DNA from 4 places in the Streptomyces sp. CWNU-52B genome. Region 3 is predicted to be linked to each of the others. Evidence: riboswitches for the same ligand, from Rfam matches in the RefSeq annotation. Region 3 holds a riboswitch; each other region holds the start of a gene.
What was found. A riboswitch is a leader RNA that binds a small molecule or an ion and turns the genes downstream of it on or off. The one in region 3 is predicted to bind cobalamin.

Region 1 (7,445 bases), on a different contig from region 3:
TGATGGCCGCCCTGGTGACCCAGATGATCCCGACGTTCATCGCGCTGGGTCCGCTGTACCTGCTGATGACCGACCTCAAGATGGTCGACAACCGGCTCGGGCTCATCCTCGTCTACATCGCCGTGTGCATCCCGTTCTGCACGGTGATGCTCCGCGGCTTCTTCGAGAACATCCCGGACGCGCTGGAGGAGGCCGCGATGATCGACGGTCTGTCCCGGTTCGGAGCGCTGTTCCGGGTGCTGCTGCCGGTGATGCGTCCGGGGATCGTGGCCGCGTTCATCTTCAACTTCGTCAACTGCTGGAACGAGCTGTTCCTGTCGGTGACGCTGATGAACAGCGACAGCAACAAGACCGTGCCCACGGCGCTGAACGGGTTCATCTCCAGCTTCAACATCGACTGGGGCTCGATGTCCGCGGCGGCGGTCCTCACCATCCTGCCCACGATGGTGCTGTTCGCCTTCGCCAGCCGGCACATCGTCCAGGGCCTCACGGCCGGCGCGGTGAAGGGCTGAGGAAGAGGGCGCGGCGTCGGAGCACCGGACGGCCAGGTGGAGGATCTTTCCCGTACCACGGGGTGGGAACGGCACGTAACCGACCCAATGATCACATACTCTGCAAAGACGTTCCGGCAGCGATCGACGGGGGCCGCCCATGCTCCGGGCGGCCCGCACAGACGAGGAAAGGCGCCCGCATGAGCAGCGAGCACATGCAGATCGGCGAGGTCGGTGCGCGGACGGAGCTGCCGCTGCGCACCATCAGGTACTACGAGACGACGGGCCTGGTCACCCCCTCCGCCTGTTCCAAGGGCGGTTTCCGCCTCTACACCAGGGCCGATGTCGCCCGGCTGCAGGCCATCCGCCGTATGCAGCCGCTCGACTTCACCCTGGACCAGATCCGCGACCTGCTCGCCGTCACCGACCGCCTGGACTCCGACGAGGAGCTGACGGCGTACGAACGGCAGTCGTTGCTGAGGCGGGTCCGGGAGTACGAGCAGAGCGCCGCCTGGCAGGTGGACAGGCTCCGCACCCAGCTGACGCAGGCCGAGGAGTTCAGGCAGACGCTGCGCAAGCGGCTGAACCGGGACCGGGCCGCCACGGTCTGACCGGGGTCACTCGAAGCTCACTCGAAGGGGCACCCGGGATTCGGGGCGTCCTCGGAGAACGGGGCGCCGTGCGGCAGGACGTAGAGCACGGTGAGCACGACCGGCGTGGATCCCAGGTTGCGGCCGATGTGGACGTTGCCCGCACCGGCCGGTTCCTGGACCTTGCTCCCTCGCGGATAGACGCCGTCCGAGGCGCACGTGGCGTCGAAGTGGCTGAGCGTGCCCTGCTTCACGTACGCGTGGAGCGGCCCGTCGTGGTAGTGCCAGCCGGTCGCCTGACCGGGCGGCAGAGTGATCTCCCGGAGTACGTAGTCGGTGTCGCCGACCGTCTTCTGCGCGATCACCGTTCCGGTGACCCCGGGGCCGGGCGGGGTCGCCCGGGCGGTTCCCCCGGCCAGGACGGTGACGGCGGCGACGGCACCGACCACCGCGGTGCGAAGCGAGGTACGCATGGGCAGGGCCTCCGGGTTCGTGGGGCTGTGCGACAACGTGCCGCTGTGAACATAGAGGCAGCCAGGGGCAGTTGGGGCCGTTATCCGCGAATTCCCTTGCTCGGCGGGCGGCGGGTGGCCGGCGGGCCGGGAGGCGGGGCTCGGCCCGCCTCCCGGCCCGCCGTTCGGATCAGGGCGCGGTCAGTTCCGTGCGGACCGTTCGGGCCGCGGCGACCAGGTTCCGCAGGGACGCCCGGGTCTCGGGCCAGGCGCGGGTCTTCAGGCCGCAGTCGGGGTTGACCCACAGGCGTTCGGCGGGGATGGCCGCAAGTCCCTTGCGCAGCAGGGCCGCGGCCTCGTCCGCGCCCGGTACGCGCGGCGAGTGGATGTCGTACACGCCGGGCCCGGCCTCCCGCGGATAGCCGTGCTCGGCCAGTTCGCGGGCGACCTGCATGTGCGAGCGGGCCGCCTCCAGGCTGATGACGTCGGCGTCGAGGTCGTCGATGGCCTGGACGATGTCGCCGAATTCGGCGTAGCACATGTGCGTGTGGACCTGTGTGTCCGGACGTACGCCGGCGGTGCTGAGGCGGAACGCCTCCGTGGCCCACGCCAGATAGGCCGGGCGGTCGGCGGCGCGCAACGGCAGTGTCTCGCGCAGCGCCGGTTCGTCCACCTGGATGACCGAAGTCCCGGCCGCCTCCAGGTCGTTCACCTCGTCGCGCAGCGCGAGGGCGACCTGGCGCGCGGTGTCACCGAGCGGCTGGTCGTCGCGGACGAAGGACCAGGCGAGCATGGTGACCGGGCCGGTGAGCATGCCCTTGACCGGCTTCGAGGTGAGCGACTGGGCGTACGCCGTCCAGCGCACCGTCATCGGCGCGGGGCGGGAGACGTCGCCGGCCAGGACCGGCGGGCGGACGTACCGGGTGCCGTAGGACTGGACCCAGCCGTGCCGCGTGGCGAGGTATCCGGTGAGTTGCTCGGCGAAGTACTGGACCATGTCGTTGCGTTCGGGCTCACCGTGCACGAGCACGTCCAGACCGGTCTCCTCCTGGAAGGAGATCACCTTGCCGATCTCGTCCCTGATGCGCTCCTCGTACCCGGCGCTGTCGAGCCGCCCGGCGCGCAGGTCGGCCCGTGCGGTGCGCAACTCGGTGGTCTGCGGGAACGAGCCGATGGTGGTCGTCGGCAGCAGCGGCAGACCGAGGTGGGCGCGCTGGGCCGCGGCCCGCTCGGCGTACGGCTGGGAACGGCGGGTGTCGGCGTTCGTGACGGCGCCGGTCCTGGCCCGTACGGCGGGGTCGCGGGTGATCGCCGAGTCGGCGCGCGAGGCCAGGTCGGCCCGGTTGGCGGCCAGTTGGGCGGCGATCGTGTCGGTGCCGCCGGTGAGCCCCCTGGCGAGGGTCACGATCTCGGCGGTCTTCTGACGGGCGAAGGCCAGCCAGCGCAGGATCTGCGGCTCGACGTCACGTTCGGCGCTGGCGTCCAGGGGGACGTGGAGCAGGGAGCAGGAGGCGGCCACGTCGACCCGGTCGGCGAGACCGAGGAGGGTACCGAGTGTGGCGAGAGACTTCTCCAGGTCGTTGACCCAGATGTTGCGGCCGTTGACGACACCGGCGACCAGACGCTTGCCGGGCAGCCCGCCCACGGCGGCGAGCGCGTCCAGGTTGGCGGCGGCCGCCTCGGTGAAGTCCAGCGCCAGTCCCTCGACGGGTGCCTTGGCCAGTACGGGCAGGGCGTCGCCGAGCCGGTCGAAGTACGAGGCGACCAGCAGCTTCGGACGGTCGGTCAGGGCGCCGAGGCCGCGGTAGGCGAGCGTGGCGGCGTCGAGCTCGGCGGGTGTGCGGTCCTGGACCAGGGCGGGTTCGTCGAGCTGGACCCAACCGGCGCCCGCGGCACGCAGATCGGCGAGGATCTCGGCGTACACGGGCAGCAGCCGGTCGAGGAGGGTCAGCGGGTCGAAGTCGGCGGCCACCCCGGGCGCGGGCTTGGCGAGCAGGAGGTACGTGACCGGTCCGACGAGGACGGGCCGGGCGGCCAGGCCGAGCGCGAGGGCCTCCCGCAACTCGGCTACCTGCTTGGCGGAGTCGGCCGTGAAGACGGTGTCCGGGCCCAACTCCGGCACCAGGTAGTGGTAGTTGGTGTCGAACCACTTGGTCATCTCCAGCGGCGCCACCTCCTGGGTGCCGCGCGCCATGGCGAAGTAGCCGTCCAGCGCGTCGGCCTCGACGGCGGCGCGGTGCCGCTCGGGGATCGCGCCGACCATGACGCAGGTGTCCAGGACGTGGTCGTAGTACGAGAAGTCGCCGGTGGGCACCTCGTGGATGCCGGCCTCGGCCAGCTGCCGCCAGTTCGTGCGGCGCAGGCCGTTGGCGGTGGCCCGGAGGGCGTCGGCGTCGACGCGGCCCTTCCAGTAGCCCTCGATGGCCTTCTTCAGTTCCCGGTGCTGTCCCTGACGGGGGTAGCCGTACACGGTGGCCCGTGCTGCCGCGGCTGCGGGCTTGGCTGTCACGGAGATCTCCTTCGCGAGACGAATCCCTGAGATCCCGGCGACGGGACGCGAGCGCGAAGGGTGACGAGTCCGACGGGGACGAACCCGCGTGAGACACCGCGGCCGACCGCCGAACCTGTACGCCGACCCGCCCACGAGGTCACCGGGATGTCCGCGCACGAATGGTTCGTACACGGGCAGTTGGCAGGTCTTCGGACTCGCGAGCACGTCCCCCTGCGCGGAGTTCCGAACACGGAAATCCGCGGGAGACACCTACTGGCCGTCGCTTCCCAGGCCCGGCCGGGCCCAGTGCGTGTGACGGCGGTCGTTCCCACTCACCGCTGCGGGGCAGTCCCGGATTCCCACCGGGTTCCCTCTTACGACGCATCCCGCCTGGCGGACGGGGCGAACCAGCTGCGCCGGCCAGTCTAGGGCCTGTCGCCCCCTGCCCGTCCGCCGGGCGGGCGTGAGCCCGGGTGGGTCCGGTACGCGGCGCGGCCGGCGCTCAGTGGACCGAGAAGCCGCCGTCGACGTGGATCGCCTGCCCGGTGACGTACGCCGACGCGCCGCTCGCCAGGAAGACCGCCGCGCCCGCGAAGTCCTCGGCCAGCCCGTTGCGCCCGGTCAGCGTGCGCGCCGCCAGGGCCGCCACCTTCTCGGGGTCCGACGACAGGCGCTGGTTCAGCGGGGTCATCACGAAGCCCGGGACCAGTGTGTTGACGGTGACACCGTGCGGCGACCAGGCCTCCGCCTGCGAACGGGCCAGTGACTCCAGCCCTCCCTTGGAGACGCCGTACGCGCCGCTCTGGACGAAGGCGCGGTGGGCCTGTTGCGAGCTGATGTGGATGATCCGTCCGAAGCCCCGCTCCGCCATCGCGGGGCCGAACCGGCGGCCCAGCAGGAAGGGCGCGTCCAGGTTCAGGGCCATGACGCTGTCCCAGACCTCTTCGCTCAGCTCGCTCATCGGCGGCCGCAGGTTGATCCCGGCGCAGTTGACGAGGATGTCGGGCTCTCCGAAGATCCCGGCTGCCCGCTCGGCGGCCTCGTGCACGCCCGGACGGGTGCTCAGGTCCGCGCTGACCCAGGCCGCACGGCCGCCGAGTTCGCTCAACTCCTCGACCGTCGCTGTCAGTTCGGCCTCCTTGCGCGCCACGATCACCACGCGGGCCCCGGCGCGGGCCAGGGCCTCGGAGATGGCACGGCCGATACCGGAGCTGCCACCGGTGACCAGGGCGACCCGGCCTTCCAGGGAGAACAGTTCTGAGAGGTAGTGCTGCGAGTCCATGGCGGCACCCTAACGGCGGTACCCGGGAGCACGTACGCGACGGGTCAGCCCAGGACGAGTGGGAGCCGCGCGGCGAACTCGCCCAGCGCGGCCGCTTCCGTGCCGGTAGGCGTCCGTCGCCCGGTGCCGACCAGCAGCGCGTCCCTGTCGGAGAACGAGGCGGGGAACGGGGTCCCGGCGATCCTCTCCAGCGCCGCACGGGCCGCCGCGAGGGTCTCGGCGGGCGGCCCGGCTGCCGAGGGCAGCTGCGCGACGAGGTCGAGGTGGTGCAGCGTCCATTCGAGTACGTACACGGCGAGGTAGTCGCCGACGGTCAGCACCTCGTCGCGGGTGCCGACACGGGCGGTGGGATCGGCGAGGACGGCGGCGCGGCCCGCGGCGGAGCCCACGTCGTCGAAGTGGAACTTGAGCCAGCGGGGCTCCCCGTACGCGGCGGCCAGCCGGGGGATCAGCGCGTCGAGGGGATCCTCCCCGGTCGGGGGTTCGACGAGCTGCCAGTAGGTGACCTGGTCCACCGTCGGTTCCGTGTCGGCGGGCGTGACCAGGGTGATCAGGACGTCCTGGGCGTCGATGACCAGATGACAGACCAGGTCCCGTACGAGCCATCCGGCGCAGCCGGACGGCCGCTCGAAGTCCTCGTCCGGGACGTCGGCGACCGCCGTGCGCAAGGCCGTCCAAGCATGCGAGAAGAGATCCACCGCGGCACGGTAATGCGGGACGGCGACGGCGGGCAAGCGTATTCGTACCGCCGTGCCGCGCCGAGCCGGCTGTGGCGGACCGCGTCCCGGTCCGCGACGGACCCGTGGACGACGGGACGTCGGCGCTGCGGATGGAGGTGGGCACGTCGGCGTCCGGTAGTTGATGTTCTCTTACCGGTCCTGTCCGCTCCTGTCCGGGCCTATTCGGTCATGGCGGCTTCCGCGAGGAACGGCTCCAGCAGGCCGAGCAGTCGGGCGGGGCGGTGCAGCGGGATGATGTGCCCGCAGTCCTCGATGACGTGGCCGACGAGCTGATCGGCCACGGGCCGCAGCTGCTGTGCGAGCGTTCCGCCCACCGGCCGGGCGCCGACGGCCAGGGTGGGCACGGTCAGCCGGGCCGTACGGACGGCCTCCTGGATCTGCCGGGCGCTCGACGGCATCGCGCGGTAGTAGGAGAAGGCACAGCGCAGGGCCTCGGTGCCGGTGTACGCGTCGACGAAGGCGTCCCGGACGGCGGGCGCCACGCCCTGCCCGAGGGTGCCGGCGGCGAGGAACCAGTCGATGTACTCGGCTTCGTGTCCGGTGAGTACGGACTCCGCGAGACCCGGTTCCGCGTGGAAGCCGAACCACCAGGGTGCCCCGTGGGCGAGGAACTCCTCGGCGCCCGGCAGCCCGCCGAGGAGCGACTCCATGACCACGAGCCGCCGTACGAGGTCGGGGCGGCGCATGGCGAGCAGGAAGGCCGGCGGAGTACCCGCGTCGATGCCGACCACGGCGGCGGAACTCACCCCGAGGGCGTCGAGGAGGGCTTCGGCGTCGGCCGCGAGGGTGCCCGCGTCGTAGCCGCCCGCCGTTCGCGCGCTCGCGCCGAGTCCCCGGAGGTCCGGTGCGATCACCCGGTAGCGATCGGCCAGCCCGTCCATCACGTCGGTCCACAGCTCCCACGTGTGCGGGAAGCCGTGGAGCAGCAGCACGGCCGGGCCCTCTCCGGCCAGGGCCACATTGAGGCCGACACCGTTGGCCGTGACCTGCCGCAGCTCCACGGCGGGCCGGGGACGTCCGGCCGCACGGTCGGGTGTGCGGGGCGTACTGCTCGGTGCGGTCGGCACAAGGTCCTCCGGGGCTGTTACCAATGGTGACAACAGAACGATAGGTAAGTACGGTGGGGGCACCAAGACCGCACTTTCGACACAGGTGGTGAGCCCGAGGTGACCGCCTCGCCCGATGGACCTCCGCCCCGCGGACGCCGTGGGGACCTCTTCGACCCGCTGTGCCCGACCCGGCGTCTGCTCGACCGGATCGGCACGAAGTGGATGTCGATGGCCGTCAAGGTGCTGGCGGAGGCGTCCCCGGACGAGGTCCGCTTCGCGGAACTGCAGCGCAGGATGGCCGGTGTCTCGCAGAAGATGCTGTCGGTCACGCTTCAGGCGATGGTCCGCGA
Region 2 (7,445 bases), on a different contig from region 3:
GCGGAGCATGTCGATGCCGGGTTCGAGCAGCGAGACATCCCCGCGGAACTTGTTGACGAGGAACCCGGCGACGAGCTCCTGGTCCTCGCGCGAGAGCAGGGCCACCGTCCCGAAGAAGGAGGCGAAGACCCCGCCGCGGTCGATGTCGCCCACCACGAGCACGGGCAGTCGGGCGTTGCGCGCGATCCCCATGTTCACGATGTCCGTCCGCCGCAGATTGATCTCGGCGGGACTCCCCGCCCCCTCGCAGATCACCGCGTCATACGTGCCCCGCAACTCGGCCAGACAGTCCAGGACGGTCCCGAGCAACGCCTCCTGGCGCCCGCCGTGATAGCCGCGCGCGCTCAGCTCGCCCACGGGCTTCCCCATCAGGACGACCTGGCTGCTGCGGTCGCTGCCCGGCTTGAGGAGCACCGGGTTCATGAGCGCGGTGGGCTCCACGCGGGCGGCCTGTGCCTGCATGGCCTGGGCCCGGCCGATCTCCGCGCCCTCCCGGGTCACGAACGAGTTCAGCGACATGTTCTGCGCCTTGAACGGCGCGACCTTGACGCCGCGCCGCACCAGCCACCGGCAGATCCCGGCGGTCACGACGCTCTTGCCCGCGTCGGACGTGGTTCCGGCGACGAGCAGTCCGCCGCCCAGCCGTGCGCCCGGCCCCCCGCTCATGACGTACGACCTTTCGGGACCGGCGACGTGCGCCGCGGTGCGGTGAGCGAGGCTCCGGTGAGTGACGTTCTGGTGAGCGATGTCGCGAGCAGCCGTCCGGCGACGCTCGCGCCCAGCGCGAGCAGGCTCACGCGTCGCGAGAGCCGGACGGCCCGTTCGATGTCCCCGGTGCGCACGGCCCGCCCCGCGCCGTTGAGCACGGGCCGGTGCTCGACCCGTCCCGCGTACGACAGGGTCCCGCCGAGCCGCACCCCGAGCGCACCCGCGAACGAGGCCTCGACGGGGCCGGCGTTGGGGCTGGGATGCCGGGCGGCGTCGGCGCGCCAGGCGCGGACGGCGCCGCGCGGATCGCCCCCGGCGACGGCTGCGAGGGCCGCCGTCAGCCGGGCCCCGGGCCACCCCGCGACGTCGTCGAGCCGCGCGGAGGCCCACCCGTACCGACGGTGGCGGGCCGACCTGTGTCCGACCATGGCGTCCAGCGTGTTGACCGCGCGGAACCCGACCAGACCGGGCACCCCCGCCACGGCGCCCCACACCAGGGCGCCCACCACGGCGTCGGAGGTGTTCTCGGCGACCGACTCGACGACGGCCCGCGCGATCCCGTCGGCGTCCAGCGCCTGCGGGTCCCGTCCGCACAGATGCGGCAGCCGCTCGCGGGCCACCTCGAGGTCCCCGGCGGCCAGCGCCGCGCCGACGGCCCGTGCCTCACGGCCGAGCGAGGTCCCTCCGACGACGGCCCAGGTGGCGGCGGCGGTCAGCGCGACGGACGCGGCACCCGAGGCACGGACGGAGCGGTCGGCGGCGCGGGCGGCGGCGACGGCGCCGCCCGCGCACACCGCGGTGTGCAGGGCGCCCCAGCCCCGGTGGTCCCGCCACAGGACCCGTTCGACGGCCTGCGCTCCACGGCCGAACGCGGCGACCGGATGCCCCCGGCGGGGATCGCCGAGCAGCAGGTCACCGAGGAGGCCGGCGGCGGCACCGTACGCGAAGACGCGATCGGCACGCACCGCTTCAGCCCGCCGTCACGGACGGTGGAGCCCCGGGAAAGGACCTGGCAGGAGACACACAGGTCCACAACAGGCGGCCGCGCATGGCGATATGTCCTCACTCAGGGTGTCCGCGCCCTGGTTCGACGAGACCGACGACGAGAGTTCCTGGCTCCCGGGGATCGAGACCCCCGGTGACAGTGGCGGGACCGCGCCGGATTCGCACCGGCTTCCTCTTCTGCCGTCGTAGATGGCCCCGGCAGTCCACCACGGCCCGCGAACACCCGTCAACTTGCTGTTGACCTGCGAAGAGAGAGTGTGCTGAGGCCCACAGGCCCCTGGGAACGGGCCGGTTTTCCCCTGGTGGGCCACACCGGGCTTTCCTAGACTGAACGGAGCACGGAAGGCGGACACGGGGGTGGCGGTCCAGCGCGGGGGGCGCCGGCTCTCGGGCAGGAGGAGGTCGGTGTGGACCACGAGGACCTGTCCGTGCCGCGCTGGCACACCAGCAGCCACAGCGGGGAAGACGAATGCGTCGAGGTGGCGGTCACGGAGAACTCGGTGACGGTCCGCGACTCCTGGAACCGGAGCGGAGGCCAGGTCGTCTTCTCCCGAACCCGGTGGCTCGCGTTCGTCGGTGTTCTCGACGCGGTGGCCACGCAGGAGTCCGTTGCCGGGCACCGGACATGACGAGGGGGAGCGCGATGACAGGCCGTCAGCCGACCGACATGGTCCACCGGGGGAGCGACAGCGCACACTTACCGCCCTCCGAACCGGCCTCGGCCCCGAGACTGGTCGCTTTCTGTGTGTTCGGCGGGGTGAGCGCCACACTCGTGGGCGTCGCGGCGGCCGGGCTGCTGCCGGGCGGCACCCTGAGCCCGGCCCTGTGGGTGGCCGTCGCCACCGTCGTGGCGCTGCTCCTGGGAATCTGGCGGGGCCGGCATCCGGACCGGCTCAGGCCCGTCCGCTGGGCGAGGTCTCGTCCGGTGTCACGGCCCGGCGGTCTTCGCTGAGGGAACCGGCACCCGCGTCGTGGTCCGCCGCCGTGTGCCGCGCCATGATCTGGCCCAGCCGGACGCCGAAACCGGTGACCAGGGACATCGCCGTCGCGATCATCGGGGCGAGCACCCAGGCGGAGGTGAGGTGGAAGACTCCCGCGACCGTCATCAGTCCAGCCAAGGCGAACAGCACCACGACCACGCCACCGGTGCAGTAGACGACGGTCGTCCTCAGTGAGAGCCGCTGCTCCTCGCTCCGGGCCCGCAGCACCTTGATCCGGTCCGCCGTGCGGTTCTCGTCGAGGCTGTTCATCCGGTCCGTACGCGCGGCGTCCGCTATCGCGTCACGCACGAGCTGGTTGTACGAGGGGCCCGGCACCCCGGCCGCCGGACCCGGTTCGTCCGGATCCCCCTCGCCCTCCGGCGCCCCGCTCGTCCCACCCGCCCCACTCGTCCCGGGAGTCGGCCCGGGGAAGCGGAGGAGGGCCGCGCGAACCCCCTGCCACCACTCCGTCCACGCGACCGTCATGTCGCGGCCTCCCCTCATTCTCCCCGGGCACAGGGCCCGGGGTCAGGCGGTGCCGATGCCCTCCCTGATCCGGTTGATCAGGTCGATGCTGCGTTCCGTGCCGTACGCCGTCTCGCGGAGCTTCTCGAAGCATTCCTGGTAGCGCACGATCAGCTCGAAGTCGTCGCGCACCGTCGTGCTGCCCTGCTGCTCCAGGTACAGCAGGTCCTCGTCGTCCAGGAAGCCGAGGAGCACGAAGCTCGTCATCGTGGCGTAGTGGGCGCCCGCGGTGAACGGCAGCACCTGGAGCGAGACACGGGGCTGTGCCGCCATGGTGACGAGGTGCTGCAGCTGGTTGCGCTGCACCTGCGGGCCGCCCACCTGCCGGTGCAGCGCGGCCTCGTCGACGACGAAGAACAGCCACGGTGGGGGCGCGTCGCCCTCCAGCGCACGCTCTTGGCGCGCCGTCCGCAGCTCCACGATGCGCCGAGTGCGCGCCTCGTCCGCGCGCTGCCTCAGCACGGCGGTCGCGTAGTCCTCGGTCTGCAACAGGCCGGGTACGACCACGGGGTGGTAGGTGCGGATCGAGGCGGCGGCGGACTCGTACCCGAGGTAGCTCCTGAAACCGGGGCTGAGGATGTCGTTGTACGCCGCCCACCAGCTGGGACCCTTGCTGCCGCGCGCGGCGTCCTCCAACTCGGTGACCTGCTTCGGGTCCGTCACCTCGTACTGCTGCATCAGTGCCCGGATGTCGGTCACCGAGACGCTGACCGTGCCCGCCTCGATGCGCATGATCTTCGAGAGCGACCACTCGAGGGCTCGGGCGGCATCGGTCTGTGTCTGGCCGGTGGCCTCACGTGCCTTGCGCAGCTCGATGCGCAGTCGGCGGCGATTCAGGCTTGGGTCGACTTCCCTGGGCATGGGGTTGCTCCTCGTGGACCGGTCAGACGTATGTCGGGTGGTGTGCCGGGTGCGGCACCAGAACCTTGTGCGGCTGCGTATGCGAGGCATACACCGGTCCGACAGGGATCTGATGGAAGGGCACCCTAATGCCATACGTCTACGGGTCTCCGTCATAATGCCATATGGCATGTCGACGGGCCGCGGACCGACTTATATCGCGCCAGGGGTCCGACCGGGGAGTCACGCCTGCGCCGGAGCCGTTTTGTGCCGTGCGTCACGTGGTCACGGGATCCGCGACCACTGCTCGTACGGCTCGGTGCGGCACGGCGTGGCCGGCGCGAGGCCGGAGTGACACGAGGGGGCGCTGACCGGCGTACGAGCCAGGGGCGTTACGCGGTGCCGTGCGCGCCGGTGCGCGGGTGAGGTGACCGGAATTCGACCGTCGGACATGGCTGAGGCCGCCCTGCCGACCGGGTGGGTCGGGGGCGGCCTCGGGGTGGGACGACGGTGGAGAGGGCCCGGGGTGAGGTGGACGGGCCCGGCGGGTGGCCGGGTCAGACGATGATCAGGTGGATCCCGTAGGCCACGGCCGCCGCGCAGGCCGCGAAGCACGCGTACGCGCCGGTGACCGCGAGGGTCGCGGAGCCGCCCTGGGCCGCTGCCGACTCCCGCTTGGAGAGGCCGACGATGCCGAGGGTGAAGAGGCCCACGAGGGCGACGGTGGCGATGAGGCTGACTCCGAACACGGAGCCGAGGGCTGCCCAGTCGATCTTCATGCGGTTGGATTCCTTACACCGTGGCCGGACGGGCGGGCTCGGTGTCCGGGCCCGGGATGGTGGTCTTCAGGTCGCCCGTCGCGAGGTCGCCCGCCGCGGCGACCGGGCCCGCGGGAGGCGGGGTGACGGCGGCGATCGCGGTGGTCACGACGCCGGCGGGCTCGTCGTTGACGTTGTCGACGGTGACGGGCTGACGGCGGGACAGGTGCCAGATGACCCCGGAGCCGGCGATCAGCAGCGCGCCGGTGACGACGATGCCCCAGGTGCCCTGCTGGGTGAGGAACTCGGCGCCCGCGCCGACCAGGGCGGCGGCGGGGAGGGTGAGGCCCCAGGCGATGAACATCCGGGTCGCGGTCGACCAGCGGACGACACCGCCCTTGCGGCCCAGGCCCGAGCCCATCACGGCGCCGGAGCAGGACTGGGTGGTGGAGAGGGAGAAGCCGAGGTGGGACGAGGCCAGGATGACCGTCGCGGCGCTGGTCTGGGCGGCGAAGCCCTGCGGCGGCGCGAGGTCGGTGAGGCCCTTGCCCATGGTGCGGATGATGCGCCAGCCGCCCAGGTAGGTGCCGAGCGCGATGGCGCAGCCGGCCGAGACGATGACCCACAGGGGAGGGTTCGAGCCGGGCGAGAGCACCCCGCCGGTGACCAGGGCCAGGGTGATGATGCCCATGGTCTTCTGCGCGTCGTTCGTGCCGTGGGCCAGCGAGACCAGGCCCGCGGAGGCTATCTGGCCCGCGCGGTACCCCTTGGACGTGGCCTGCTCGCCGGCCTTGTTGCTGATCCGGTACGTCAGCCGGGTGGCGAGCATCGCGGCGAGTCCGGCCACCAGGGGCGCGGCGACCGCGGGGATCAGGACCTTGCTGACCACGGTCGAGCCGTTCACCGACGACCAGCCGGCCGACATCACCGCGGCGCCGATGAGGCCGCCGAAGAGGGCGTGGGAGGAACTGGAGGGCAGACCCAGGAGCCAGGTCAGCAGATTCCACAGGATGGCGCCGACGAGCGCCGCGAAGATCACCTCGGTGCGGATGCCCTCTTCGTTGATGATGCCGCCGGAGATCGTTCTGGCGACCTCCACGGAGAGGAACGCACCGACGAGGTTCAGCACGGCGGACATGGCCACCGCCGTCTTGGGCTTGAGAGCGCCGGTCGAGATGGTCGTCGCCATCGCGTTGGCAGTGTCGTGGAAACCGTTCGTGAAATCGAACACGAGAGCGGTGACGATCACGATTCCGAGGAGGAGCGTGATGTGTTCCATTTACCCAGGCTTCTGTTGGACGACAGTGGCACGAGGAACGTAAGTAACCTGAGTGAACGGAAGATGAACTGAGTTGGGCGGTGGGGTGACCCGATTGAGGTGCCGCCACTCCGCTTGTGTCGAAGTGGCGGTGAGAGTCCTCGAACAGAGGCGGAATCCGGGGGTCCGCTACCCCCTTGCGAAGCTCTTCAGTCGGGACAGGGAACCGTTGAAGAGATTCTGGTCACCCGGCAGGGCGCCGCTGTTGTCGTACTGCCAGAACGTCCAGTGGCCCCAGCCCGACGGCAGCGACCCCGCGGAGGCGCTGTAGCGCGCCAGCCACAGCGGATGGTTCGCGGCGAAGGCGGCGCTGTTGCCCGTGCACGTCTTCCACCAGTTGTAGTTGGTGTAGATGACCGGCCGGCGGCCGGTCTGCCGCTTCACCTCGTTGCTGAACGCCTTGATCCAGCCGACCGTCCCGGCCTTGCTCAGCCCGTAGCACTTCTTCTTGCCGTACGGGTTGTACTCGATGTCCAGCGCCGGCGGCAGCGTCCAGCCGTCCGCCCGCCAGCCGCCTCCGTTGCGCAGGAAGTAGGCCGCCTGCTTGGTGCCCGACGACTTGTGCGGCAGCGCGAAGTGGTACGCGCCGCGGAGGATGCCCGCGTCCCGCGAGCCGTCGTACTGCTGGGCGAAGTACGGATTGCGGTACGTGTGCGACTCGGTCGCCTTCACATAGACGAATTTCGCGCCTTTGCTCCTCGCCTTCGACCAGTTCACGTTCTTCTGGTGCGAGGACACGTCGTGCCCCTTCGGTCTGGCGGCCGCCGACGCCGGCACCTCGACGAGAGCGGTGCCGCCGATCGCCAGGGCCGCCGTGGAGGCGGCGAGGAGGCGGGCGTGCTGACGGACGTGCCGGCGGAACGGTTTGTGATCACGAGCCATATTTCCCCCCGGAATGGCGGCGTGTACGAAAAATCTCCCAGAGATTACTGGAAGATCCGCGAACTCCCGTCGCCCGCCGGTCATTCGTTCGGGCGGTTGATTTGCACCTGTTCACGACCTGTCGGATGTGCGGATTCCGCCCTACAGTGCCCTCGCCCCGACACGGCGGGACGGAGCGGGCGAGCGGCTGGCAGGATCGCGGCATGGCTGAGCGGCGGCGGGACACCGGAGGCGGACGGGACACGGGTGGGACGGGCGCGCCCCGGGCGGGGGAGGAGCTGGAGCGGGCCTGGGACGACCTCGTGGCCACGGCCCGCCGCACGGTGGCCGACGGTCTGGTCGTCGGCACGTCCGGCAACGTGTCCGTGCGCGTGGGCGACACCGTCCTGGTCACACCGTCCGGGGTCCCCTACGACCGGCTGACCCCCG
Region 3 (7,445 bases):
CCGGGGAGTTGATGTGCTTGTACAGCGTCAGCACCAGGTTGTTCGACACGATCGAGTCGCCCGTCGCGAAGAACGCGACCAGTCGGCCGATCATGTGCTGCTCACCCGGTGTCAGCTTCGCGAGGTCGGTGACGTCCGAGTGGAGGTCGACCTCCTCGACGGTCCAGGTGTTCTTGATCGCGTCCCGGTAGCGCTCGTAGAAGTCCGGGTAGCGCATGGGGCGCAGGGTCAGTTCGAAGCCCGGGTCGAGGAGGTTCTTCTCGGCCTTCACGGCCTTCACGGCCACATCGTTGTTGTCGGTCTTCTCTGGTGCGTCAGGTGCGGTGGTCATTACTGGCAGGCCTCGCAGGACTCGGGGTTCTCAAGGGAGCAGGCGATCGCGTCCGGATCGGTGGCCTGCTGGACGGGAATGGCCTTCGCGGGCTGCGGCTCGGGCTGGGCCTGCGTCTGGGCCTGGGCCCGGGCGGCGCGGGCGATGCGGGTCGCCGGGCGCGAGCGCAGGTAGTACGTCGTCTTCAGGCCCGACTTCCAGGCGTACGCGTACATCGAGGAGAGCTTGCCGATGGTCGGCGTCTCCAGGAACAGGTTCAGCGACTGGGCCTGGTCCAGGAACGGGGTCCTGGCCGCGGCCATGTCGATCAGGCCGCGCTGCGGGATCTCCCACGCCGTGCGGTACAGGTCGCGCACGTCCTGCGGGACCCAGGTGAAGCCCTGCACCGAGCCGGACGACTCGCGCAGCGCCTCCCGGGTCTGCGCGTCCCACACGCCGAGCTTCTTCAACTCGGCCACCAGGTAGGAGTTGACCTGGAGGAACTCGCCGGACAGGGTCTCGCGCTTGAACAGGTTGGACACCTGCGGCTCGATGCACTCGTACACGCCCGCGATGGACGCGATGGTGGCGGTGGGAGCGATCGCGAGCAGCAGCGAGTTGCGCATGCCGACGGCGGCGATCCGCTCGCGCAGGGCCGCCCAGCGCTCCGGCCAGTTGAGCTCGACGTCGTAGTGGTCCGGGTGGAGCACGCCCTGGGCCGTACGGGTCTTCTCCCAGGCGGGCAGCGGGCCGTTGCGCTCGGCGAGGTCGGCGGACGCCTCGTACGCGGCGAGCATGATCCGCTCGGCGATCCGGGTGGAGAGCGCCCGCGCCTGCGGGGAGTCGAACGGCAGCCGCAGCTTGAAGAACACGTCCTGCAGGCCCATCGCGCCCAGACCGACCGGCCGCCACCTGGTGTTGGAGCGGCCCGCCTGCTCGGTCGGGTAGAAGTTGATGTCGACGACCCGGTCGAGGAAGGTCACGGCGGTACGGACCGTCGCGTCAAGCCGCTCCCAGTCGATGTCCTGCGTGCCGGCGTCGACGAAGCCGCCCAGGTTGACCGAGCCGAGGTTGCAGACCGCGGTCTCCCCGTCGTCCGTGACCTCCAGGATCTCGGTGCACAGGTTCGAGGAGTGGACGGTGTGGCCGGGCAGCGCCGTCTGGTTGGCCGTGCGGTTGGCGGCGTCCTTGAAGGTCATCCAGCCGTTGCCGGTCTGCGCGAGGGTGCGCATCATACGGCCGTACAGATCGCGGGCCGGGATGGTCTTCTTCGCGAGCCCGGCGGCCTCCGCCCCGCGGTACGCGGTGTCGAACTCGTCGCCCCACAGGTCGACCAGCTCAGGCACGTCCGAGGGAGAGAACAGCGACCAGTCACGGCCCTCGTCCACCCGGCGCATGAACTCGTCCGGGATCCAGTGCGCGAGGTTCAGGTTGTGCGTACGCCGGGCGTCCTCACCGGTGTTGTCGCGCAGCTCCAGGAACTCCTCGATGTCGGAGTGCCAGGTCTCCAGGTAGACCGCGGCGGCACCCTTGCGCCGGCCGCCCTGGTTCACCGCGGCGACCGAGGCGTCGAGGGTCTTCAGGAAGGGGACGACGCCGTTCGAGTGGCCGTTCGTGCCCCGGATCAGTGAACCCCGGGAGCGGATCCGGGAGTACGAGAGCCCGATGCCGCCCGCGTGCTTGGAGAGGCGCGCCACCTGGTGGTAGCGGTCGTAGATGGAGTCCAGCTCGTCCAGCGGGGAGTCGAGGAGGTAGCAGGACGACATCTGGGGGTGCCGCGTACCGGAGTTGAAGAGGGTGGGCGAGGAGGGCAGGTAGTCGAGGTGGCTCATCAGCCGGTACAGGGACGCCACTTCGTCGACCGAGCGGGTGCCCGCCCGGGGATCGGGCCCGGTGTCCTCGGCGAGACCGCTCGCCACCCGCAGCATGAAGTGCTGGGGCGTCTCGATGACGGACCGGGTGATCGGGTGCCGCAGCAGATACCGGCTGTGCAGGGTGCGCAGTCCGAAGTAGCCGAAGCGGTCGTCGCCTTCGAGGTCGATCAGCGCGTCGAGCCGGGCCGCGTGGGCACGTACGAACTCGGCCGTGCGGTCGGCGATCAGGCCCTCGCGGTGGCCGACGGCGACCGACTCGGAGAAGGAGCGCACGCCCTGCGAGGCGGCTTCCTCGGCGATGCCGACGGTGAGCAGCCGCGCGGCCAGCTTCGAGTAGACCGGGTCCTCGGAGATGAGACCCGCGGCCGCCTCCGTGGCGAGCTCGCGCAGCTCAGGCTCGTCCGCGGCGGCGGACCTGCCGCGCAGTGCGGCGGCGGCGACCTTGCCGGGGTCGGCGCCGGGGAGGTCGACGGTGAAGTCGGTCAGGGTCCGCAGCAGCGCGGCTCCCGGTCCGTCGGTCTCGGCCCTGTCCTGCTGGACCCGGGGCGCTGTCGCGGACCCTGTCGCGGTCCCTGTCGCGGAGACCGGATCGGCTGGCGCGATGGTCACGTGGGGCTCTCCCTCGCTCGGCACGGGGGCCTGCGGGGAGAGGGGTTCGGGGCACACGGGAGTACGCGCTCTGCGCAGCGCCACGCCGCGTCCACCGGCCCACTCCACGAGGCCCGGACGTCATGCGCCCGGACCGGACGGTCTGGGCGCGCTGTCGGCAGGTCCTCGGACTGACTCTTGTACGACGGCATGCGGGCATACGCGTACAAGTACACCGTTGCGGGACAGTTCCGGATTTGCACCGGATTCCCCTGCGACGACAGCGAGCATGAGCATACATCTTGTGCCGGGCTCCGGAAGCACCCCTACATGTTGTGTCGGCGTGTGTCAGAGCGTCAGTTCGTAGGTGAGGAGCGTGATGTCGTCCAGCTGCGGGAGGGGGTTCCAGTCCCGGGCGGGGGTGCGGGTGAAACCGAGCCGCTCGTAGACGCGATGGGCGCTGCGCATGGTGCGCTGGGTGGACAGGACGACGCTCGCGCAGCCGTCCGTGGCCCGTGCGCGTTCGACGCAGGCGCGTACGAGAGAGGTGCCGACGCCCCGGCCGCGGGCTTCCTTCGCGACCGCCAGCATCCGTATCTCGGCCTCGCCCGCGCCTGCGATGTCGGCCATGGGTCCGCCGGCCGGTACGAAGGTCACACCACCGAGGAGCCGGCCGCGGGGCGCTCCCGGCGACCCCGCGACCTCCACGGCCACCAGCACCTCGCCCGCGGCGGCCCGCCCGGCGGCGTCGCGCAGTTCGGCGAGGTACGGGTCGCCCCCGCCGAAGTCGAGCAGCCCGTCCCCGAGATAGGCCTGCGCGGTGATCTCCCCCAGCGCCGGGTACTCCGCGGGCTCCGCCCGTCTGATCACGATGTCCATGCCCCGCAGTGTGCCGGAGGGGAGCGACGGGGGCCGCCGGGTTTTCCTTGGGCGGGCGGCGCGCTCGCTCACGCCGCCCGGGTGACGTCCGCGGCCGAGATCCCGCCCAGGGCGCGCTCCGTACGGGCCCGCGGCGACGGCGAGCCCGGGGCGCGGTCCGGGGCGCCGCGTTCGGCCTCCCGGAGCTGACGGTCGACGCGGCGGTCGTGCACGATGCCGAACACCGAGGGGAGGACGAGCAGGACGAGGATTCCGAGGACGGTGAGCATTCCGATCAGGCCTTCCAGCTGTGTCGTATTCATGGACACCACTGTCGCGCCTGACGCTCCTTACCGTGAGTGGCAGTACTGCCGCACACCCTCGATTTCCTGCCAGATCCGGTGCACACTGGCAGCATGCTGACCAACGTGGCCGCCGTCCTGCTCGACGGAGTGCATCCATTCGAACTCGGCGTCGTGTGCGAGGTGTTCGGCCTCGACCGCAGCGACGACGGACTCCCGGTGTACGACTTCGCGGTCGCCTCGGCCGAGGGGCCGAGCCTGGGCACGCACGTCCCCGGGTTCACGGTCTCCACCCCGTTCGGCCTCGACCGACTGGAGGAGGCCGACCTGATCGTCGTCCCCGCCGGGAGCCACTACGTCGGCCGCACCTACCCGGCCGAGCTGCTCGACTCCCTCGTCCGGGCCACCGAGCGCGGCGCCAAGGTGCTCAGCGTCTGCTCCGGGGTCTTCGTGCTCGGCGCGGCCGGACTGCTCGACGGCCGGCGCTGCGCGGTCCACTGGCGGCACGCGGAGACGCTGGCCCGGCGCCATCCACGCGCGAAGGTCGAACCGGACGTGCTGTACGTGGACGCGGACCCGGTGATCACCTCGGCGGGCACCGCCTCCGGCATCGACGCCTGCCTCCACATCGTCCGCAAGGAGCAGGGCCCCGAGGTCGCCAACAGCATCGCGCGCCGCATGATCGTGCCCCCGCACCGCGACGGCGGCCAGGCCCAGTACATCGAGCGGCCGCTGCCGCGCTCGCAGTGCGACACGGTCGGCGAGGTGCTCGTCTGGATGGACCGCCACCTCGACCAGGAGGTGACCGTCGAACAGCTCGCCGCACGCGCGCACATGTCCCCGCGCACCTTCGCCCGCCGCTTCCAGCAGGAGACGGGCACCACCCCGTACCGCTGGCTCCTACGTCAACGAGTACTGCTGGCACAGGAGTTGCTGGAGGCCACGGACGAGACGATGGACTTCATCGCGGACCGCTCGGGGTTCGGGACCGCGGCCGCGCTGCGCCATCAGTTCGTCCGCTCGCTGGGGACGACCCCGCACGCGTACCGGCGTACGTTCAAGGGCCCGCAGGCCGCCTGAACGTACGCCGCACGGATCGCCGAGCGGCTCACCTCACCGCTCGGCCCACCGCGTGATCACCTCGGTACGGCCCGCAGCAGCAGCCGGTGCGGACGCAGCGTGATGCCGACCCGGGTGGTGTCGTTCGACTCGGACACCTGCTCCAGACGCCAGCGCGAGGCCACCGCCGCCGTGATGAGACCGAGCTGGGCCATCGAGAAGTGGTCGCTCGGGCACTTCCGGTTACCCACACTGAAGGGGCTCATCGCGTGCTTGGGTACGTCCTTGGCGCGTTCCGGAAGCCAGCGATCGGGGTCGAACTCCAGATTCCCGTCGTACGAACACGCATCGCGCTGGATCGCGTACGGACTGTAGACGATGTCGGCCCCGGCCGGAATGCGATAGCCGCCGAGTGCGGTCTCGGTCACGGCCCGGCGCGTCAATATCCATACGGCGGGACGCAGCCGCATGGCCTCGACGACGACATTGTTCGTGTGGGACAGCTTCCGCACGTCCGCGAATGCGACGGGCCGGTCTCCCGCGACCGATTTGACCTCTTCGCGTACCCGGTCCGCGTGTTCCGGGTGTTCGCTGAGGACTTGCAGGAGCCACATGATCGTGGAAGCGACGGTTTCGCTACCGGGGGTGAGTATCGCGACCACCTGGTCGTGGATCTCCTGCTCCCCGATCGGCTCGCCATTCTCGTCCTTCGCCTCCAGCAATGCCGTCAGCAAATCGTCCGGCTTTTGACCGGACGCACGGCGTTCGGCCACGATCTCGTCGACCAGAAGGTGCAAATCGGCCAACGCTCGGTCGAATGCGCGATTGGCCGGGAGCGGCAGCCGGTAGAGCGGACCCGCCGGGATGACCATACGGCGGTACATGCCCCGGAACACGGTGGCGAGAGCGACGCTCAGCCGCTCGGCCCGCTCGTCCATGAAGTCGCCGCGCAGCAGGCAGCGGGCGGCGATGCGGACGGCGACGCGGAACGACTCCGCGGTGCAGTCGATCGTCTCGCCGGGCCGCCAGCGCTCCGCCAGGGCGTGCGCCTCCTCCTCCATGATCGGCCCGTACTCGGGGATGACGTCCAGCCGGAACGCGGGCTGGATCGTCCGCCGTTGCCGCCGGTGCCGCGGTCCGTTGGCGGTCGCCACCCCCTCCTTGCCGAGCAGGCCCTCAAGGGATTCCCACAGAGGTCCGTCGATCTTGAAGTCGGGGCTCAGCGCCAGCTCTCCGGTGAGGGCCGGCGTGGTCACCGCGTACACCGTCTTGGGGCCCAGCCGCAGCCGGACGACGTCACCCTCGGCGCGCAGCCGGGTGAGGAAACCCAGGGGGTCGCGGGCCAGTTTCAGACCGTGCCCGAGGACGGGGACGCCACCCCCCGCGAGGGGCGGGGTGGACGGTTCTGCCGCTCGGTGCGCAGCGGGCCGTACGTTCTCGACGGTCATTTCTCACCTGCCGCTTCGTTGTTGACGTACGGGGGTGTGGAGCGGTCGTCCCAGTTGTCGACCATGTACCGTCCCGACTCGTGGTGGAACCAGTACACGGAACTGAACCAGTTCCGCATATTGCACAGGCACGCCCTTATGGCAGCCGCCAACGCGGCACCGCGGGCGGACCCGCTGCCGATTCTTTCCGCGTACCTCAATACCTCCTGTTCGACGTCGAGGAATTCGGTGATGCATCCCTCGACCCGACGCCTGACTTCCCTCGTCGATTCATCGAGCCGCATTCCCTCGTGATGAATGAGGCTGATGCCGAGATTGTGGAGCTCGTCGCCCGCCATCTCCTTGGGCAGTGAGCACAGATCGTTGTACCAGGCGGCGAAGTCCTGGCACAGCAGAGCGGCCCGCCGATAGGAGATGTTCTCCCGCACGGCAGCGGGCAGTTCGTACTCCGCGCTCGGTTCGAGAAGGTCGAGCCAGATCCAGTGCGCGAACGTCATCCGGCGCAGTTCGAGGTATTCCTCGACCGTCGGGACAATGCCCGACGTGCGGTTGTGGAATTCCTGGTCGTACGCCTCTATGACGGCGTGGAAGTGGTCGGCGAACCGTGCGTTCCACCCGTCCCCCAGGAACGAGTACAGCCGCACCATGCTGTCCGCGAACCCCGCGACCAGGGGGTCCTGGTGGTGCAGGTGCTCCTTCGGGGAGTCGAGAGCCGTGTGCAGCCGGCTCCTGAGCCGCTGCCAGGCTTCCGGCCTGCCGTGGATGATGTCCCGGTCGTGGCGGTCGTCCCAGACGAAGAACCACGCGCTGTAGTCCGCTATCGCCTGGAGGACCTCGTCGGGCGCGCCTATGTAGTAGCCCGCCATGAGGTCGGTGTAGCAAAGCCCATCGGCATATGCCTCTACTGTGGCTGCCGACATGAGACGCATTTCCAGGAGCCAGGTCCTTGTCGCCTCCTGGAGCTTGGGCCAATACGGATGGAGCCGGCGGGGAAACTCGGTCTCGA
Region 4 (7,445 bases), on a different contig from region 3:
CCCGGTCCGGCACGGGCGCGGCGAGGAGACTGTACTCCGGCTTCCCGGGCATTCGAGGTCGAGAGAGACGAACGCGACAGTCGGACACCTCACCGCCTGACACCGTGCGCGGGGTGACAGCCCGCACCCCGCGCGGGGGATCGACCTGCCCAGGGCGTCGAAAGGACGAGCAGAGCCATGAGTGACGAGCAGGACCCGCTCCGCGAGTCGGCCGCGCCGATCGTGACCGAACCCGTGCCGGATCTCCAGCTGCAGATGCTGGTACGGCTGGTCGGCCAGGACCCGCACGCCGCACTGCCGGTCACCTTCGTCATCGGGGGTGGTCTCCTCTACGGCGACCTGATCTCCCACAAGGCGTGGACGACCGACTGGGCGCGCAGCCTGCGCGGCGTCGACGGGGCCGGCGCACAACTGCTGGAACGCTTTCCCGAGCAGGTGGACGAGGTGGTCAGCGACAAGCAGGGGCGTCAGGCCCCGCAGCGACTGCCGCAGTGGATCCACCTGCGTGACGCCACCAGTGTCGTCGGACCGGGTGACCCCGTCGTCATGCCCCTGTGGCGGGGGCGGCTCACGGATGTCTCCGGATGGTCCCTGGGCAAGCCCGACAGCTCACCCGGAATCACTGGAGAGACACCACAGGACACCCGCCGCTGACGAGGACGGCAAAACCGGTCAGGGCATTCGTACAGTCACCTTGAAGGTTGAATTCGAGACACCGCTTCGCGCGGCTGGTCAGGTGTCTTCCGTGTACGCCCCCGCCTGCACCTTTGCAGTCCACAGCGGCGCTTTCCGAGTCATATGACGGCCGGGACGAACCCGACAACTTCGGGATCATGGCCTGATGATGCGAGTAGCATCCGGCCCCAGCACCAACACGATGACGAGGAAAGGTGACCACCATGTCCGAAGTCGAATCGGCCGCCACGGAGCTCAAGTCCCAGTACGCCGCCCAGGTGTCCGCGGATCTCGATCGCAACACCACGGAGCAGGAACGTATCAGCGCCGAAGTGGCCGCGCTGGAGGAGCAGTTGCGCGCCCTGCGGCACGATCAGTCCCTGTTGGCCGAACTGCGGCGGGCGTTGGGCGGCGAAGGCCCCGCACCGGTGGCCCCGAGCGCCAAGAAGGGCTCCGCTCCGGCGCCTTCGGTGCCGCGGCAGGCCACCGCCACGGCAGGCAAGCGCAAGAAGGCCACCGCCACGAAGCCGGTGGCCAAGCCCACCGCGGCCAGGGCCACCGCCACCAAGCCCGCGGCCGCCAAGCCGGCCGACAAGGCCAGCGCCAAGTCGGCTGCCCCGAAGACCGCCGCCAGGAGCACGGTGAAGTCCGCCGCGGTCAAGCCCGCCCCCGCCAAGTCCCAGGCGGCCAAGCCGGCCGACGGTGGCCCCACTCTCGTCGAGCTCATCCGTGAGCACCTCGGCCGGCAGTCCGAGCCGCGCTCGTCCGCCGAGCTCTCCACGGCGCTGACCGAGGCCCACCCCGAGCGCGAGATCAAGCCCAAGGTCGTACGCACCACGGTGGAGGGACTCGTCGCCAGGGGCCAGGTCCAGCGCACCAAGCAGGGTTCGTCCGTCTTCTACACGGCGTCCACGTCCGCTCCGGCCGGCACCGACGCGGGCACGGCCACGGAAAAGGCTCCGGACACCGCCTCCTGACTGCCCCTCAGCCGACGGGGCACGAGGTCCCCGCCGGCCGACGGCTGCCGCGTCAGGCGGTGGCGCAGGCGGTGTCGTCGAGGGCGAACGCGGCCGGGGCCGTGTTGGCAGCGCCCTTGTTGCCGGTGAACCCGACGGTGACCGAGCCGCTCGCGGGGATGGTGGAGGTGTACGAGGCAGGGGCGACGCTCACCGTGGCGCCGCTCTGGGTCGGCGTCCCACCCCACATGGCGGAGACGGTCTGGCCGTCGGCGAAGGCGAAGACCAGTTTCCAGCCGCTGACGGCGGCGGTGCCCGTGTTGCGGATGGTGATCTCACCCTGGAAGCCGCCCGGCCACTCGCCGACGACGCGGTAACCGACGGAACAGCTCGTGCCGGGGACACTGCCCCCGTCGTCGGTGGTGACGTTCACCGTGGCCGAGCGGGGCGAGCGGTTCCCGGCCGCGTCACGTGCGTAGACGGCGAAGGTGTACGCCGTGTTCGCGCTGAGCCCGGTGACGGTGGCGGAGTTGGTGGTGGACGCGGCGACCGTGGCCTCGGAGCCACCGCTGACCCGGACGATGTCATAGGCGACGACGCCGACGTCGTCGGTCGCGGCGGTCCAGGTGAGGGTCACCGACGTGGCCGCCACGGCGGCGGCCCTGGGGGTGCCGGGAGCGGTCGGGGCCTGGGTGTCACCCGGGTCTCCGCCGCCGAAGACCGTGGCCTCCTCGGAGGTCTGCGCGATGCCGTCGGCTCCGTTGAAGATGCGCTGACCCCAGGAACTCAGCTGGTTCGGGTCGAAGCCGATCGTGAGGTCGAGGACGGGGTCGGTGTTGCCGCTCCAGGACCACGCGAGATAGCCGAGCCGGAGCTGCTGCGCCGCGGCCATCATGGTGTCCTCGTCCGGGTCGCCGTACTGGTCGGCCGGACCGCCGAACTCGCCTATCAGCAGCGGGAGTCCGGCATCGACGAAGGCGTTCAGGTAGTCGGTGATCTCCTGCGCGGTGTCGAAGACGCTGTACATGTGGATCGAGAAGATCAGGTTGCCGGTGGTGTCGGCGTCGTAGACGGACCGGGCGTTGGCCCGCATGACTCCTTGCCAGTCCTGACCCCAGTTGGGCGCGTCCACCATGATGGTGTGCTCGAAGCCGGCGGCGCGCAGCTTCTTGACGGCGGCGATCGTGGGATCGGTCCAGCCCGCGGGGTCGGTGTTGCCCCAGGGCTCGTTGCCGATGTTGATGACGACGTAGTTCTCTTCGCCGGTGAGCACGCTCTTCAGGCCGATCCAGTAGTCGGCCGCCTGGTCGAGCGTGGCGGCCGCCGCCTCCTCGCCGTACCCGGTGGTGTCGTGCACCTCCAGTACGCAGATGAGCCGGTTGGCCTTGCACTGGGCGACGACGGCGGCCACGTCCGCGGCGCTGTTCCGGGTCCAGCGGTGGCCGTTGGAGAGAACGACGCGGACGGTGTTGGCGCCGAGCGCCTTGATGTCGGCCAGCGACTGCGTCTCGCCCGGGTACCAGGTGTGGGCGTGGTTGACGCCGCGCATGACGAAATCGTTGCCGTTGCCTTCCAGCAGCCGGCCGTCGTCGACATGGAGGCCGGTCGCGAGGACGCCGGGCGACGGCGACTGGGCCTGCGCGGCAGTCGGAATCAGGGCGCCGAGGACGACGAGCCCCAGCAACGCGGCCAGTTGGGCCAGCAGGGCGCCGACATGGCTCTTTCGTGTCGTGCTTCTTGCTCTTCTCACTGCGACTCCAGAAAGTGAGCGCCAAGAAACGTGGGTTTCGGAATAGTGGGAGCGCTCCCATAGAGTCATCTCGTCAAGAGCACGTCAAGACTTGGCGCATGCTTCGGCACGTACCGAAGGGCCGCGAGGGGCCCCTGGGGACGGCGTTCCGGCCTCGTCGAGGGCCCGGTCCACACCCTCTGACCATGGACGCGCCGGTGAGGACGCCTTGTCACCACCCCGTCACGCGCACTACTGTCACCACGCCTTGGTGCTCGGGAAATCGGTGTGATGCCGGTGCGGCCCTCGCCACTGTGATCGGGAAGTCCGGCTCCAGCCCTCACGGGCAGCCACTGGGTCCTCGGACCCGGGAAGGCGGAGCACGGGTGGTCTTACCCGTAAGCCAGGAGACCGGCCAAGGCGCGTCAACCATCCACGAGGTGCTGGAGAGGGTCTGCTGAGCCATGCACATTGCCGAGGGTTTTCTTCCTCCGGCGCACGCGGTCGCCTGGGGCGTCGCGTCGGCGCCGTTCGTCGTCCACGGAGTCCGGTCGCTCACCCGTGAGGTCAAGGAGCATCCCGAGAGCACACTGCTCATCGGGGCGTCCGGGGCCTTCACCTTCGTTCTCTCCGCGCTGAAGCTGCCGTCCGTGACCGGCAGTTGCTCGCACCCCACCGGTACGGGACTGGGCGCCATCCTGTTCCGGCCACCGATCATGGCGGTTCTCGGCACCATCACGCTGCTCTTCCAGGCGCTGCTGCTCGCGCACGGCGGGCTGACCACGCTGGGCGCCAACGTCTTCTCGATGGCGATCGTCGGGCCATGGGCGGGCTACGGGATCTACCGGCTGCTGCGGCGGTTCGACGTACCGCTGATGGTCGCGGTGTTCTTCGGGGCGTTCGTCGCCGACCTGTCGACCTACTGCGTCACCAGTGTGCAGCTGGCCCTCGCGTTCCCCGACCCGAGCAGCGGGTTCCTGGGGGCGCTCGGCAAGTTCGGCTCGATCTTCGCCGTCACCCAGATCCCGCTCGCGGTGAGCGAGGGGCTGCTGACCGTGCTGGTCATGCGGCTGCTGGTGCAGTCGAGCAAGGGCGAGCTGACCCGGCTCGGTGTGTTCCTCGCGAGGAAGCAGTCCGGGACCGGGACGGCCGACACGACCGAGGCGTCCGAGGCGTCCGAGGCGGTGACCCGATGAGCCGTAACGCGAAGATCAACGCCCTGCTCCTGTTCGTCGTGGCCGCGCTCGCCGTGCTGCCACTCGCCTTCGGCCTGGGCGACCACAAGGAGGAGCCGTTCACGGGTTCCGACGCGGAGGCGGAGACGGCGATCACCGAGATCGAGCCGGACTACGAGCCGTGGTTCTCGCCCCTGTACGAACCGCCGTCCGGTGAGATCGAGTCCGCGCTGTTCGCCCTCCAGGCAGCTCTCGGCGCGGGCGTCCTCGCCTACTACTTCGGTCTGCGCCGGGGGCGGCGCCAGGGTGAACTCCGGGCACTGGCACAGCGGGACGGCCAGGCCGCCGCGTCCGGGACCTCTGGTGTCTCCACGGCTCAGGCAGTCCCGGGGAGCGCACCCGGCTCCGGCGCCGGCTCCAGTGCCGGTACTGGAACCGGTACGAGTACCGGCACCGGAGCCGGTGAGTCCGCGGCCGGACGGATCTGAGTTCTCGTGCTGCCGATCGACGCGGCGGCGCACAGCAGTCGCTGGCGCCGCCGCCACCCCGTGGACAAGGCCGTGCTCGGTCTCGGTCTGACCGTGCTGGCCATCTCGCTCCCACCCTGGCCGGGCGCCGCCCTGGTCCTGGTGACGGCCCTGGTCGTGCTGCTGGGTCCGGCCGCCGTGCCCGGCCGCCGGCTCTGGCGCGCCTATCGGGTGCCGCTCGGTTTCTGCGTGACCGGGGCGCTCCCCCTGCTCCTCCAGGTCGGCGGTCCCGACGGGTTCGTCACCCTGGCCGAGGGCGGGCCGGCGCGAGCCGGAGAACTGCTGTTGCGCACCTCCGCCGCCTCCCTCGGGGTGCTCCTGTTCGCGTTCACCACTCCCCTGTCCGACCTGCTGCCACGGCTGGTGAACGCCGGGGTGCCCGCGCCGGTCGTCGACGTCGCCCTGGTCACGTACCGGATGAGCTTCCTGCTCCTCGACTCCGTACGGCGGATCAGGGAGGCGCAGGCCGCCCGGCTGGGACACACCACTCGTGCCGCCACCTGGCGTTCGCTGGCCGGGCTCGGTGCCACCGCCTTCGTCCGGGCCTTCGACCGGGCGACCCGCCTTCAGGCCGGGCTCGCCGGGCGCGGTTATGACGGCACCCTGCGCGTCCTGGTGCCGCCGGCCCGCGTCTCCGCGCGTTTCGCCCTCGCCAGCGTCGCGCTGCTCGGGGCCCTGGCCGCCCTCACCTTCGTACTGGAAAGGCCGCTGCGATGAGCGAGCCCGTGCTGGTCGCCCTGCGGGGCGCGTCCTACGCGTACGAGGACGGTCCGACCGTGCTCAGCGGCCTCGACTTCGAGGTGCGGGCCGGGCGCGCGCTCGCCCTGCTCGGCCGCAACGGCAGCGGCAAGACCACGCTGATGCGGCTGCTCAGCGGCGGACTGCGGCCGCGCGCCGGGCAGTTGACCGTCGAGGGCCGGCCGGTCCGGTACGACCGCAAGGGCCTGACCCTGCTGCGTACGACCGTCCAGCTGGTGGTCCAGGACCCGGACGACCAGCTGTTCGCCGCGTCCGTCGGCCAGGACGTGTCGTTCGGGCCGCTGAACCTCGGCCTGCCCGACACCGAGGTACGGGCCCGGGTGGCCGAGGCGCTCGCCGCGCTGGACATCACGGCGCTGGCCGACCGGCCCACCCACCTGCTCTCCTACGGCCAGCGCAAGAGGACCGCGATCGCGGGCGCGGTGGCGATGCGGCCACGTGTCCTGATCCTCGACGAACCGACCGCGGGGCTCGATCCGGACGGCCAGGAGCGGCTGTTGTCGACCCTCGGCGGGCTGCGCGAGAGCGGCACCACGGTGGTGATGGCGACGCACGACGTGGATCTCGCGCTGCGCTGGGCGGACGACGCGGCGCTGCTCACCCCGTCCGGGGCGGTCACCGGACCGGCGGCCGTGACCCTGGCCCGCACGGAGCTGCTGGAGCAGGCGGGGCTGCGGCTGCCCTGGGGCATCGCGGTGGCCGAACTCCTGCGTACGCAGGGCCTGTTGACGGATCCCGGCGCCGGTCCACAGACCGCGGACGAACTGGCCGCCCTGACCTCACGGCACCCCGCACCCCCGGTACCGGCTGACGGCTGACGGAGTGCAGGGTGCGGGGCGGTCCTACAGCGTGCCCGGTGCGGTCGGCCTGCCCAGGTACGTGAGGGGTCCGGGGGCCGGCACGGGGATCTCGTGGAAACCCAGGCGGTCGTAGAACGCCCGCGCGGCGGTGTTGGCGGTGACCATGCCCAGATGGACCGCGGGGACACCGCGGTCGTCGAGGGCGGTCAGCAGGGCTCGCATCAATTCCCGCCCGAAGCCACGCCGTTGCCACCCCGGCAGGAGGTCGATGTGCAGATGGGCCGGATAGTCGGCCAGTTCGGGCAGGACCATCCGCTCGGGCGTGTGCAGCAGACGGACCATCTCCTCGCTGGGCGTGCGGGGTTCCCCGACGGGCTCGGGGTAGCGTCCGGCGACCAGCGGGATCCAGCCCTCGCGGAAGTTCGTGACGAACCGCCGTGTGTCCGCGGTGCCGACGACGTATCCGACCGCCCTGCCCGCTCCGTCGTCCAGGACGAACGCCAGCTCCGGCTCCAGGTGACAGTAGGGCGCGGCGAAGAGGGACGGCATCAGCTCCTCGTCCGGATAGAGCTCACGCGAGTCCCCTCCTTCGTCCGCGGTCCGCACACAGACGTCCGCGACCGCGGCACGGTCGGCGGGTTCGTAGGGACGGATCCTCGGCTGCGGAGACATGACGAGCATCCTGACGCGCCCGGGAGCGCTCCCACAAGCCGGTGGACACGACCGAGGAGAAGGCTGTCGAACTCGTGCCGCTCAATAGCACGTTCCCATGAATGTGGAGGCAAAATTCACCTCCCCGACACGGTGCCTTCACACCATGGCTA

Region 1: linked by a shared signal. The riboswitch ahead of metE (5-methyltetrahydropteroyltriglutamate--homocysteine S-methyltransferase) and the one ahead of ACLVWQ_RS08415 (ribonucleoside-diphosphate reductase subunit alpha) in region 3 are both predicted to bind cobalamin.
Region 2: linked by a shared signal. The riboswitch ahead of ACLVWQ_RS38510 (cobalamin biosynthesis protein) and the one ahead of ACLVWQ_RS08415 (ribonucleoside-diphosphate reductase subunit alpha) in region 3 are both predicted to bind cobalamin.
Region 4: linked by a shared signal. The riboswitch ahead of ACLVWQ_RS04585 (energy-coupling factor ABC transporter permease) and the one ahead of ACLVWQ_RS08415 (ribonucleoside-diphosphate reductase subunit alpha) in region 3 are both predicted to bind cobalamin.

What each region holds. Positions count from the first base shown of each region.
Region 1 is NZ_JBLFJV010000005.1:509,511-516,955, forward strand. It holds gene ACLVWQ_RS05120 (carbohydrate ABC transporter permease) at 1-512, shown strand, start outside; gene ACLVWQ_RS05125 (MerR family transcriptional regulator) at 692-1,102, shown strand; gene ACLVWQ_RS05130 (cupin domain-containing protein) at 1,120-1,554, opposite strand; gene metE (5-methyltetrahydropteroyltriglutamate--homocysteine S-methyltransferase) at 1,724-4,042, opposite strand; cobalamin riboswitch at 4,207-4,451, opposite strand; gene ACLVWQ_RS05140 (SDR family NAD(P)-dependent oxidoreductase) at 4,527-5,306, opposite strand; gene ACLVWQ_RS05145 (maleylpyruvate isomerase N-terminal domain-containing protein) at 5,351-6,004, opposite strand; gene ACLVWQ_RS05150 (alpha/beta fold hydrolase) at 6,205-7,047, opposite strand; gene ACLVWQ_RS05155 (winged helix-turn-helix transcriptional regulator) at 7,213-7,445, shown strand, end outside.
Region 2 is NZ_JBLFJV010000060.1:99,549-106,993, forward strand. It holds gene ACLVWQ_RS38505 (cobyric acid synthase) at 1-666, opposite strand, end outside; gene ACLVWQ_RS38510 (cobalamin biosynthesis protein) at 663-1,673, opposite strand; cobalamin riboswitch at 1,795-1,928, opposite strand; gene ACLVWQ_RS38515 (DUF397 domain-containing protein) at 2,121-2,342, shown strand; gene ACLVWQ_RS38520 (hypothetical protein) at 2,607-3,179, opposite strand; gene ACLVWQ_RS38525 (helix-turn-helix domain-containing protein) at 3,222-4,079, opposite strand; gene ACLVWQ_RS38530 (hypothetical protein) at 4,616-4,837, opposite strand; gene ACLVWQ_RS38535 (anion permease) at 4,851-6,095, opposite strand; gene ACLVWQ_RS38540 (lysozyme) at 6,264-7,016, opposite strand; gene ACLVWQ_RS38545 (class II aldolase/adducin family protein) at 7,220-7,445, shown strand, end outside.
Region 3 is NZ_JBLFJV010000006.1:219,607-227,051, reverse strand. It holds gene ACLVWQ_RS08420 (ribonucleotide-diphosphate reductase subunit beta) at 1-217, opposite strand, end outside; gene ACLVWQ_RS08415 (ribonucleoside-diphosphate reductase subunit alpha) at 331-2,793, opposite strand; cobalamin riboswitch at 2,932-3,099, opposite strand; gene ACLVWQ_RS08410 (GNAT family N-acetyltransferase) at 3,121-3,651, opposite strand; gene ACLVWQ_RS08405 (hypothetical protein) at 3,720-3,953, opposite strand; gene ACLVWQ_RS08400 (helix-turn-helix domain-containing protein) at 4,047-5,012, shown strand; gene ACLVWQ_RS08395 (cytochrome P450) at 5,069-6,439, opposite strand; gene cyc1 (epi-isozizaene synthase) at 6,436-7,445, opposite strand, start outside.
Region 4 is NZ_JBLFJV010000005.1:388,108-395,552, reverse strand. It holds gene ACLVWQ_RS04600 (hypothetical protein) at 178-654, shown strand; gene ACLVWQ_RS04595 (hypothetical protein) at 900-1,652, shown strand; gene ACLVWQ_RS04590 (cellulase family glycosylhydrolase) at 1,705-3,381, opposite strand; cobalamin riboswitch at 3,613-3,795, shown strand; gene ACLVWQ_RS04585 (energy-coupling factor ABC transporter permease) at 3,825-4,556, shown strand; gene ACLVWQ_RS04580 (energy-coupling factor ABC transporter substrate-binding protein) at 4,553-5,023, shown strand; gene cbiQ (cobalt ECF transporter T component CbiQ) at 5,030-5,779, shown strand; gene ACLVWQ_RS04570 (energy-coupling factor ABC transporter ATP-binding protein) at 5,776-6,639, shown strand; gene ACLVWQ_RS04565 (GNAT family N-acetyltransferase) at 6,664-7,293, opposite strand.